DNA from 2 places in the Halobacillus sp. SY10 genome. Region 2 is predicted to be linked to the other one. Evidence: a T-box and tRNA genes for the amino acid it is inferred to sense, from the RefSeq annotation. Region 2 holds a T-box; the other holds one or more tRNA genes.
What was found. The T-box of region 2 lies ahead of tyrS (tyrosine--tRNA ligase). A T-box ahead of a tRNA ligase gene usually reads a tRNA of that ligase, here a tRNA-Tyr.
Positions count from the first base shown of each region.

Region 1: it has a tRNA-Tyr gene. The T-box ahead of tyrS (tyrosine--tRNA ligase) is inferred to sense a tRNA for this amino acid. The anticodon was not compared.

Region 1 is NZ_CP174345.1:169,926-174,334, reverse strand. Features, by position in the region: gene ACJA3J_RS01015 (aspartyl-phosphate phosphatase Spo0E family protein) at 1-191, shown strand, start outside; gene rocF (arginase) at 202-1,104, opposite strand; tRNA gene ACJA3J_RS01005 (tRNA-Ala) at 1,450-1,522, opposite strand; tRNA gene ACJA3J_RS01000 (tRNA-Gly) at 1,526-1,600, opposite strand; tRNA gene ACJA3J_RS00995 (tRNA-Lys) at 1,617-1,689, opposite strand; tRNA gene ACJA3J_RS00990 (tRNA-Gln) at 1,870-1,944, opposite strand; tRNA gene ACJA3J_RS00985 (tRNA-Tyr) at 2,054-2,139, opposite strand; tRNA gene ACJA3J_RS00980 (tRNA-Thr) at 2,156-2,231, opposite strand; tRNA gene ACJA3J_RS00975 (tRNA-Val) at 2,244-2,319, opposite strand; tRNA gene ACJA3J_RS00970 (tRNA-Glu) at 2,326-2,400, opposite strand; tRNA gene ACJA3J_RS00965 (tRNA-Thr) at 2,422-2,493, opposite strand; tRNA gene ACJA3J_RS00960 (tRNA-Asn) at 2,497-2,571, opposite strand; rRNA gene rrf (5S ribosomal RNA) at 2,615-2,728, opposite strand; rRNA gene ACJA3J_RS00950 (23S ribosomal RNA) at 2,820-4,409, opposite strand, start outside.
Region 2 is NZ_CP174345.1:1,471,960-1,476,368, forward strand. Features, by position in the region: gene ACJA3J_RS07570 (FMN-dependent NADH-azoreductase) at 1-583, shown strand, start outside; gene ACJA3J_RS07575 (hypothetical protein) at 997-1,575, shown strand; T-box leader at 1,637-1,862, shown strand; gene tyrS (tyrosine--tRNA ligase) at 1,907-3,148, shown strand; gene ACJA3J_RS07585 (nucleotidyltransferase domain-containing protein) at 3,176-3,796, shown strand; gene ACJA3J_RS07590 (tetratricopeptide repeat protein) at 3,923-4,393, shown strand; gene ACJA3J_RS07595 (cytochrome c oxidase assembly protein) at 4,404-4,409, opposite strand, start outside.

The sequences.
Region 1 (4,409 bases), 1.3 Mb from region 2:
AGCGAGTGACCGCTTTGAAGAAAGAAATCGAAGCTTGTCGTGTGGAAATGATTCGTTTAGCCAGCCTCCATAAGTTGAGCTCGCCGGAAGTCATACGAGTGAGTGTGAAATTAGATCGCTTGTTAAATGAATATGATGAAATAACATATAAAAAACAGCAACCCACCTTACAAAAAGCGGGTTACTGCTAGAATTGTGCATTTATTTCAAGCTCTCACCAAATAGAGAACCCATCAAACCTACCGCTACGCTAGCGGTTTTATTTTTTTCATCGAGAATCGGGTTTACTTCTACGAATTCCGCAGATGTAATCATCTCTGACTGATGAAGCATCTCCATTGCTAGATGGCTCTCACGGTAGCTTAAGCCACCCATTACAGGTGTTCCTACGCCAGGAGCTTCATTAGGATCCAGACCATCAAGGTCTAAGCTTAAATGCACCCCATCGGTACGATCTTTCAAATAATCCACTGTCTCTTCCATCACTTGCGTCATGCCCATACGGTCAACTTCGTGCATCGTATAGACTTTGATGCCCTTCTCTTCAATAAGCACTCTTTCTCCTTCATCTAGAGAACGGGCTCCGATAATCACAATATTTTCTGGTTTAATCTTTGGTTCATAATCATGGATACTCGTCAGTTTCTCATGGCCGATTCCTAAGCTTACAGCAAGTGGCATCCCATGAATGTTACCGGAAGGCGAGCTGTCGGCAGTATTCAAATCGCCGTGAGCATCATACCAGATGACACCAAGGTTTTCATAATGTTTGGCAACTCCTGCAAGAGTCCCCATAGCAATACTATGATCTCCCCCAAGGACAAGTGGAAAACGTTTATTTTCTACTACTTCATCAACCGCCTTTGCAAGACGACGACTTCCCTCAGCAATTTCATTCAAGTTACGTAAATTATCTTCTTTCTCATCTGTATTTTGTTTTGGACGAGGAATCTCAATGTCCCCTAGATCTTCAATGTTATATTTCAATTGCTCTAGACGTTCAACCATACCCGCATAACGAATAGCACTTGGTCCCATATCCACGCCTCGGCGCATCTGTCCAAGGTCCATAGGTACACCGATAACTGAAAGCTGTTTATTCATCAAAGTTCCTCCTTTTTTCTCTACTATAATTGTATCCGTTTTTCCCGTTATGACTCAACTGGACATGTTTGTGCATATATATACGGGAAACAGTATGAAAACGTATGTAATCATGCATGTTTACAAGGTTTGAAACCTTTTTCCATATAATAGAAGAAGGACTGTTCATCGAGAGCAGCGTTACAAAATTCGATGAACATCAAAAACAAATGAGAATCTCAATAACTTTTAATCAATGGCTCGAAAACCATTAGAGATTTTCTTTGGGACATCAAAAAATCCTGGATGCAATAGGAAAAGAACATAAAAAACCTGACATCAACTGTTGATGTCAGGTTCATAGAGTGGAGCCTAGCGGGATCGAACCGCTGACCTCCTGCGTGCAAAGCAGGCGCTCTCCCAGCTGAGCTAAGGCCCCGTATGGAGCGGGAGACGGGATTCGAACCCGCGACCCCCACCTTGGCAAGGTGGTGTTCTACCACTGAACTACTCCCGCATATGAAAATGAAAGATGAGCCATGAAGGATTCGAACCTTCGACCCTCTGATTAAAAGTCAGATGCTCTACCAGCTGAGCTAATGGCTCGTATGAAAAATAATGCTCATTATTTTATAAGCAGTGTGCTCGTCACGTTGATAGATTTATCGGTGAAGCATACGCTCCTCGCAAAGCCTACAATGAAGAAAATTCAATGATGATTACGGCTTCTCTACCAGCTGAGCTAATGACTCATATAATAATATCCAGTATAACATCTTAAGAAAATGGCTGGGCCAGCTGGATTCGAACCAGCGCATGACGGTACCAAAAACCGTTGCCTTACCGCTTGGCTATGGCCCAACAGTTACAAAAATAGTATTTACCATCTAAAGATCATTATACAAGAAATGTTTATTTTCATAAAAAATAGCTGATCATGGATGTCAGCCGTTATAGTCAATGAAATAAATGGTGGAGGGAGTAGGACTCGAACCTACGAACCCGATGGGAGCGGATTTACAGTCCGCCGCGTTTGGCCAACTTCGCTATCCCTCCACTTTGACTAAATAAGTGGTGCCGGCCAGAGGACTTGAACCCCCAACCTACTGATTACAAATCAGTTGCTCTGCCAGTTGAGCTAGGCCGGCTTATGAATTTAATGGTGGAGGATGCAGGGTTCGAACCTGCGACCCCTTGCTTGTAAGGCAAGTGCTCTCCCAGCTGAGCTAATCCTCCGATAAGTGGTGACCCGTACGGGATTCGAACCCGTGTTACCGCCGTGAAAGGGCGGTGTCTTAACCACTTGACCAACGGGCCATGTGTTTGATCGTTTCTCAGAGCTTCCAGCCGGATTTGAACCGGCGACCCCTTCCTTACCATGGAAGTGCTCTACCACTGAGCTATGGAAGCAAGTGGCTCCAACGGTAGGATTCGAACCTACGACCGATCGGTTAACAGCCGATTGCTCTACCACTGAGCTACGTTGGAATAATGTTCATTCATCAAAAGCATTAATAAGGAAAGAGAATCAATGTGGCGGCGTCCTACTCTCACGGGGGTAAACCCGACTACCATCGGCGCTGAAGAGCTTAACTGCTGTGTTCGGCATGGGAACAGGTGTGACCTCTTCGCCTTCACCACCACATCAATATAAAGTTTGAGGTGAACCCTCAAAACTGGATAAGGAAACATCTTGTTTGAAAAAGGACGATCTTTTCACGAATGATTTTCATCAGATAGATAAGTCATCGATCCATTAGTATCCGTCAGCTCCACGTGTCACCACGCTTCCACCTCGGACCTATCAACCTCATCGTCTCTGAGGGATCTTATTTGCTTAAAGCAAAGGGAAATCTCATCTCAAGGGGGGCTTCATGCTTAGATGCTTTCAGCACTTATCCCGACCACACGTAGCTACCCAGCGATGCTCCTGGCGGAACAACTGGTACACCAGCGGTGTGTCCATCCCGGTCCTCTCGTACTAAGGACAGCTCCTTTCAAATTTCCAACGCCCACGACGGATAGGGACCGAACTGTCTCACGACGTTCTGAACCCAGCTCGCGTACCGCTTTAATGGGCGAACAGCCCAACCCTTGGGACCGACTACAGCCCCAGGATGCGATGAGCCGACATCGAGGTGCCAAACCTCCCCGTCGATGTGGACTCTTGGGGGAGATAAGCCTGTTATCCCCGGGGTAGCTTTTATCCGTTGAGCGACGGCCCTTCCATGCGGAACCGCCGGATCACTAAGCCCGACTTTCGTCCCTGCTCGACTTGTAGGTCTCGCAGTCAAGCTCCCTTGTGCCTTTACACTCTGCGAATGATTTCCAACCATTCTGAGGGAACCTTTGGGCGCCTCCGTTACCTTTTGGGAGGCGACCGCCCCAGTCAAACTGCCCACCTGACACTGTCTCCGGACCGGATCACGGTCCTGGGTTAGAATGTCCGTACAGCCAGGGTAGTATCCCACCAGCGCCTCCACCGAAGCTAGCGCTCCGGCTTCTAAGGCTCCTACCTATCCTGTACAAGCTGTACCAACATTCAATATCAGGCTACAGTAAAGCTCCACGGGGTCTTTCCGTCCTGTCGCGGGTAATGTGCATCTTCACACATAGTATAATTTCACCGGGTCTCTCGTTGAGACAGTGCCCAAGTCGTTGCACCTTTCGTGCGGGTCGGAACTTACCCGACAAGGAATTTCGCTACCTTAGGACCGTTATAGTTACGGCCGCCGTTTACTGGGGCTTCGGTTCAACGCTTCGCATAAGCTAACGCATCCCCTTAACCTTCCAGCACCGGGCAGGTGTCAGCCCCTATACTTCGCCTTACGGCTTCGCAGAGACCTGTGTTTTTGGTAAACAGTCGCTTGGGCCTTTTCACTGCGGCTCCTCGGCAGAGGAGCACCCCTTCTCCCGAAGTTACGGGGTCATTTTGCCGAGTTCCTTAACGAGAGTTCTCCCGCTCACCTTAGGATCCTCTCCTCGCCTACCTGTGTCGGTTTGCGGTACGGGCACCTCTTTCCTCACTAGAGGATTTTCTTGGCAGTGTGAACTCAGGAGCTTCGGTACTCTATTTCCCTCCCCATCACAGCTTGACGTTGCCGGACGGATTTGCCTATCCGACCGTCTCACTGCTTGGACGCGCACATCCAGTGGCGCGCTCTCCTTATCCTCCTGCGTCCCCCCGTCGTTCAAACGGAAAGGAGGTGGTACAGGAATATCAACCTGTTGTCCATCGCCTACGCCTTTCGGCCTCGGCTTAGGTCCCGACTAACCCTGAGAGGACGAGCCTTCCTCAGGAAACCTTAGGCATTCGGTGAAAGAGA
Region 2 (4,409 bases):
GGCCTCTTACAGCATGAGGGTGGCGAAGACTTTTATTGACACATACAAAGAAGTGAATGCAGGCGATGAAATCATTCATATCGACTTGTATAGAGAAGATATTCCGCACATAGATGCTGATATTTTCAGCGGGTGGGGGAAATTGCAGTCGGGAGATAACCTTTCAGACGAAGAAAATAGGAAGGTCGAACGACTGAGAGAGTTGAGTGATCAATTCATTTCCGCAGACAAGTACGTTTTTGTCACCCCGATGTGGAACTTCTCTTTTCCTCCTGTAATGAAGGCCTATATTGATGCGGTGGCCGTGGCGGGCAAAGCATTTAAATATACAGAAGAGGGTCCGGTCGGTCTATTGACGGATAAAAAAGCTTTCCACATCCAGGCATGTGGCGGGATTTATTCGGAAGGACCTGCAGCTGGAATGGAAATGGGGCACCGGTATTTGAACATCATTATGCAATTTTTCGGCGTACCGTCCTTCGATGGTCTTTTTGTCGAAGGACATGCGGCGAATCCGGGTCAGGCGGATGACATTAGAGAACATGCGATGGCAAGGGCGAAAGACGCAGCCCGGACATTTTAAATGTTGACCAGCTCTCCTTAGGAAGTGCCCGTAGAAAAAAAAGCTCGTTGAGTGCGTGTTTTTACGGGCGTTTTCCTTTTTTACATGAAAATATGATAGGGTGAATGTAGTGGTGGTTGGGTTAAGATGGAAAAAAGGTAGTTTTCATCTGTTCCATTCCTGTATTTTTATGACGGAAATCGTAGAGAAAGGATTTAGAATGAATTACATCATCAGCTTGTTTTTATACATATTTTTAATCGCTCTTGTTTCATCACTTTTGTTTATTATTGTGACGTCCATTTGGGATTCTTCGGCACCGGAAATTGTTTTCCTTTTGTCGGTGATCTCTGTACAGCTACTATTCAACCATATAGGGGGAAATGCAGGAAACAGTCATGAATCTAAACTATAAATGAATGAAGGAGGGTATGATGAGACATTTCATAGGATTACTTATCGTTGTTTTTCTATGCAGCCTTCCTTTGCAGGTCTCTGCCACCAGTTACGAAAAACTTGATGCTCAAGAGGTTGTTGACCGGGCGGAAGTCATCGTTATCGGGACTTACGATTTTGGTCATCGATCTGAAGGTAGTGAATTTGTCTTTGATGGTTATCCTTTTGATGTGGAAGCAGTACTTAAGGGAAAGGTTGGAGAGGAAATTACAGCCGGAATCGATCGGTTTGATGTCAGCTGGGCGAAAGATTTTCAAGAGAAAGGCGGCAGGTTCATGCTTCTTTTGGAAAATATCCCGGAGACTGATTTCCTAACACCAGTGGTGGCTGCAAATGGGATGGTCCAATTAATGGGTGACTCGGTTCAAGATGAGGGTGAAGACAAAACTTTCTATACTGAATTTATGAAGGAACATCCATCTAAAGAAAAGAGAACTCCCGTGTCTGAAGACTCTACTTCTTCTACAAGCATCCTTTTCCTCGTAGGTGCGGTCAATCTTGGAGGTATGTTTTTCCTCCAAAGAAAAAACGTAGGGAGTGTGTTTCATAAGAAATAAAATATTCAGAAAAACGTTGACATCTTCTTCCTTTCCGCGTAACATAATCCTAACTTTAATACCTACGGCAATGACAGAAACCCAGTAGTGAAGAGATCCCTGTCGTCAGAGAGTCGACGGTTGCTGCGAGTCGATACACACCTCTTCATGAATTACCTTCTGGAGCTTCTTTTACGAAAACTCATGTGAGTAGTGGAAGACGGTAAATCCGTTATCTTTTTGAGGGGAGGATGAAGACATTCATCTTCAACTTGGGTGGTAACGCGTGTAGAAGACACGTCCCATGATGGGGCGTGTCTTTTTTATATTCTAAAAAATGGAGGGCTGTAAGATGATCGAACAATTGAATGATGTGCAAAAAAGAGAACTGGAAAAGCAAAGGGAGGTTCTATCTTATGGTGTCTCCTCGATCATTCCGGAAGATGAGTTCAAAGAGAAAATTGCGAAGTCGATTAAAAATGAGAAGCCACTGAAAGTGAAGTTGGGGCTCGATCCGACTGCTCCTGATGTCCACCTCGGCCATACGGTTGTGTTGAATAAATTGAAACAGTTTCAGGAATTCGGGCACACAGTTCAGCTGATCATCGGCGATTTCACAGGGAAGATTGGTGATCCGACGGGTAAGTCAATCGCCCGTACTGCTTTGACGGATGAAGAAGTGGAGCACAATGCAAAAACTTACTTTGAACAGTTCGGCAAAGTAATCGACATGGAAAAAGTAGAGCTCCATTACAACTCGAAATGGCTTTCCAAAGTTGGGTTCTCAGAAGTGTTGAAACTGGCGAGTACGGTGACGGTGGCAAGGATGCTCGAGCGCAATGACTTTCATAACCGGTACGAAGCGAATAAGCCGATCCACCTCCATGAGTTTTTCTACCCCGTCATGCAAGGATATGATTCGTATGCTTTGGAGTCAGACATCGAACTCGGAGGGACCGATCAAGAATTCAATGTATTGTTCGGAAGGCAAGTTCAGGAGCACTACGGCAGGGAAAAGCAAGTCGTCCTGCTGATGCCTTTGATTGAAGGGCTTGACGGTGTGGAGAAAATGTCGAAGTCGAAAGGCAATTACATCGGTGTGGATGAGCGGCCGCAGGACATTTTTGGAAAAACGATGTCGATTCCTGATGCGTTGCTCATGAAATATTTTGAACTCGTGTCTCCGTTATCCATAGAAGAAGTGCAGGAAATGAAACGGAAGCTTGATGAAGGTACGCTTCACCCGCGGGATGCCAAAATGAAGCTTGCCGCTTCTTTTGTCGAAATGCTTCATGGAAAAGAGGCAGCTCGTCATAGCCGAGAACAGTTCATCAATGTTTTTCAGAAAAAAGCGATGCCGGATGAGATTCCTGAAGTGATGTGGAAAGGAGAAGAGGAGCTTCTCATTGTCGACCTCGTCAAGGAACTCGGACTTTTACCTTCCAAGAGTGAAGGGAGAAGGATGATCAAAAATGGCGGGGTCCGGATCGACCAGGAGAAAGTGACGGATGTCAATCAAACGGTGCAAGTGACAGACGGGGTAGTGGTTCAAGTCGGGAAACGGAAGTTTGTAAGGCTAAGAAGTTCATCCTGATTGGAGAAGAAAAGGGGAAATGAAGTGATGGAAAGAGAAGCATTTATAGAAAAAGCAACCGAACATATGAGAGAGACCTATAAGTGTCATACCGTATTCTTGTACGGTTCCTATCAAACCGGGGACTCTACGAATGAAAGTGATGTCGATTTGATTGGTTTTTCCGATGAGCTGGAAACACAGAATAAAGTGGAAACGTTCAGTGGCAAGCTTTTGGATGTGTGGGTCCACAAGACGGATGATATGAAAGAGCCGGCCAACTTTTTGAAAGTCCATCGTGCCGAGGTCCTCGTCGATGATCATGACCTTGCCCAAAAATGGATGACAGAGATTGATTCTATTTTCAACGAGGGACCGTCGTCTTTGCAGCCGAAGGAGAAGCAGTTTTTGAAAGATTGGCTGATTAAGATGAAAATACGCTCGAGAAAAGGGGATATGGAGGGCCGCTATCGCTTTCACTGGCTAGTGAAGGAAAGTCTTGAAATTTATTTTGAGATGATCGGACGCTGGTACCTCGGTCCGAAAAAGTCGCTGAACTGGTTACGTGAGCACGATGTGGAAGGGTACCGGATTTACGATAAGCTGCTGGAAGGGCCGGGGGATCGCAGGCGGCTGGATGCCTGGATTGATCATTTGCAGAAGCTTTGAGTCAATTGTTGGGATATGGGCCAAAATGAAATTTTATCGGCTGAATTGAAAATATATCAATTAAAATCTAAAGATATCAACCAAATGAAGAATATATCAATTAATCAAGGGAGGAAGGGGGATTTTATGAATCAAATCCAGTTCTTGTTGGATGAAGGAGAGAGCGAGAAAGCTAGAGTTGAAGCATTGAACCACTTGAAACGGGACGAGGAAAACGCAGATTTGAATTATTTGTGTGCGGTATCGCATGATGCGCAAGGGATGGAGCGGGAAGCCATCCCCTTTTATGAAAAAGCCATTGACCATGGAATACAAGGCGACCGTAGAACTCAGACCTATATTCAGTGGGGAAGCAGTCTAAGGTGCATCGGGAAGTATCATGAAGCGAGGGAGGTCCTGGAAAAGGGAGCGCAGGAATTTCCAGGGAATCCCGCGATTCAGGTGTTTCACGCGATGACCTTATACAACTTGAAGCAGTCCCCCCAAGCGGTGGAACAATTGCTGGCGGTGCTGGGTTCTCATGCAGACAGTCCCTGGATTGAAAAGTATAAAAAAGCCATTTCCTTTTATGCGGCTCAACTAGATCAAACTTGGTAGGGGTTTCTTTTCATGG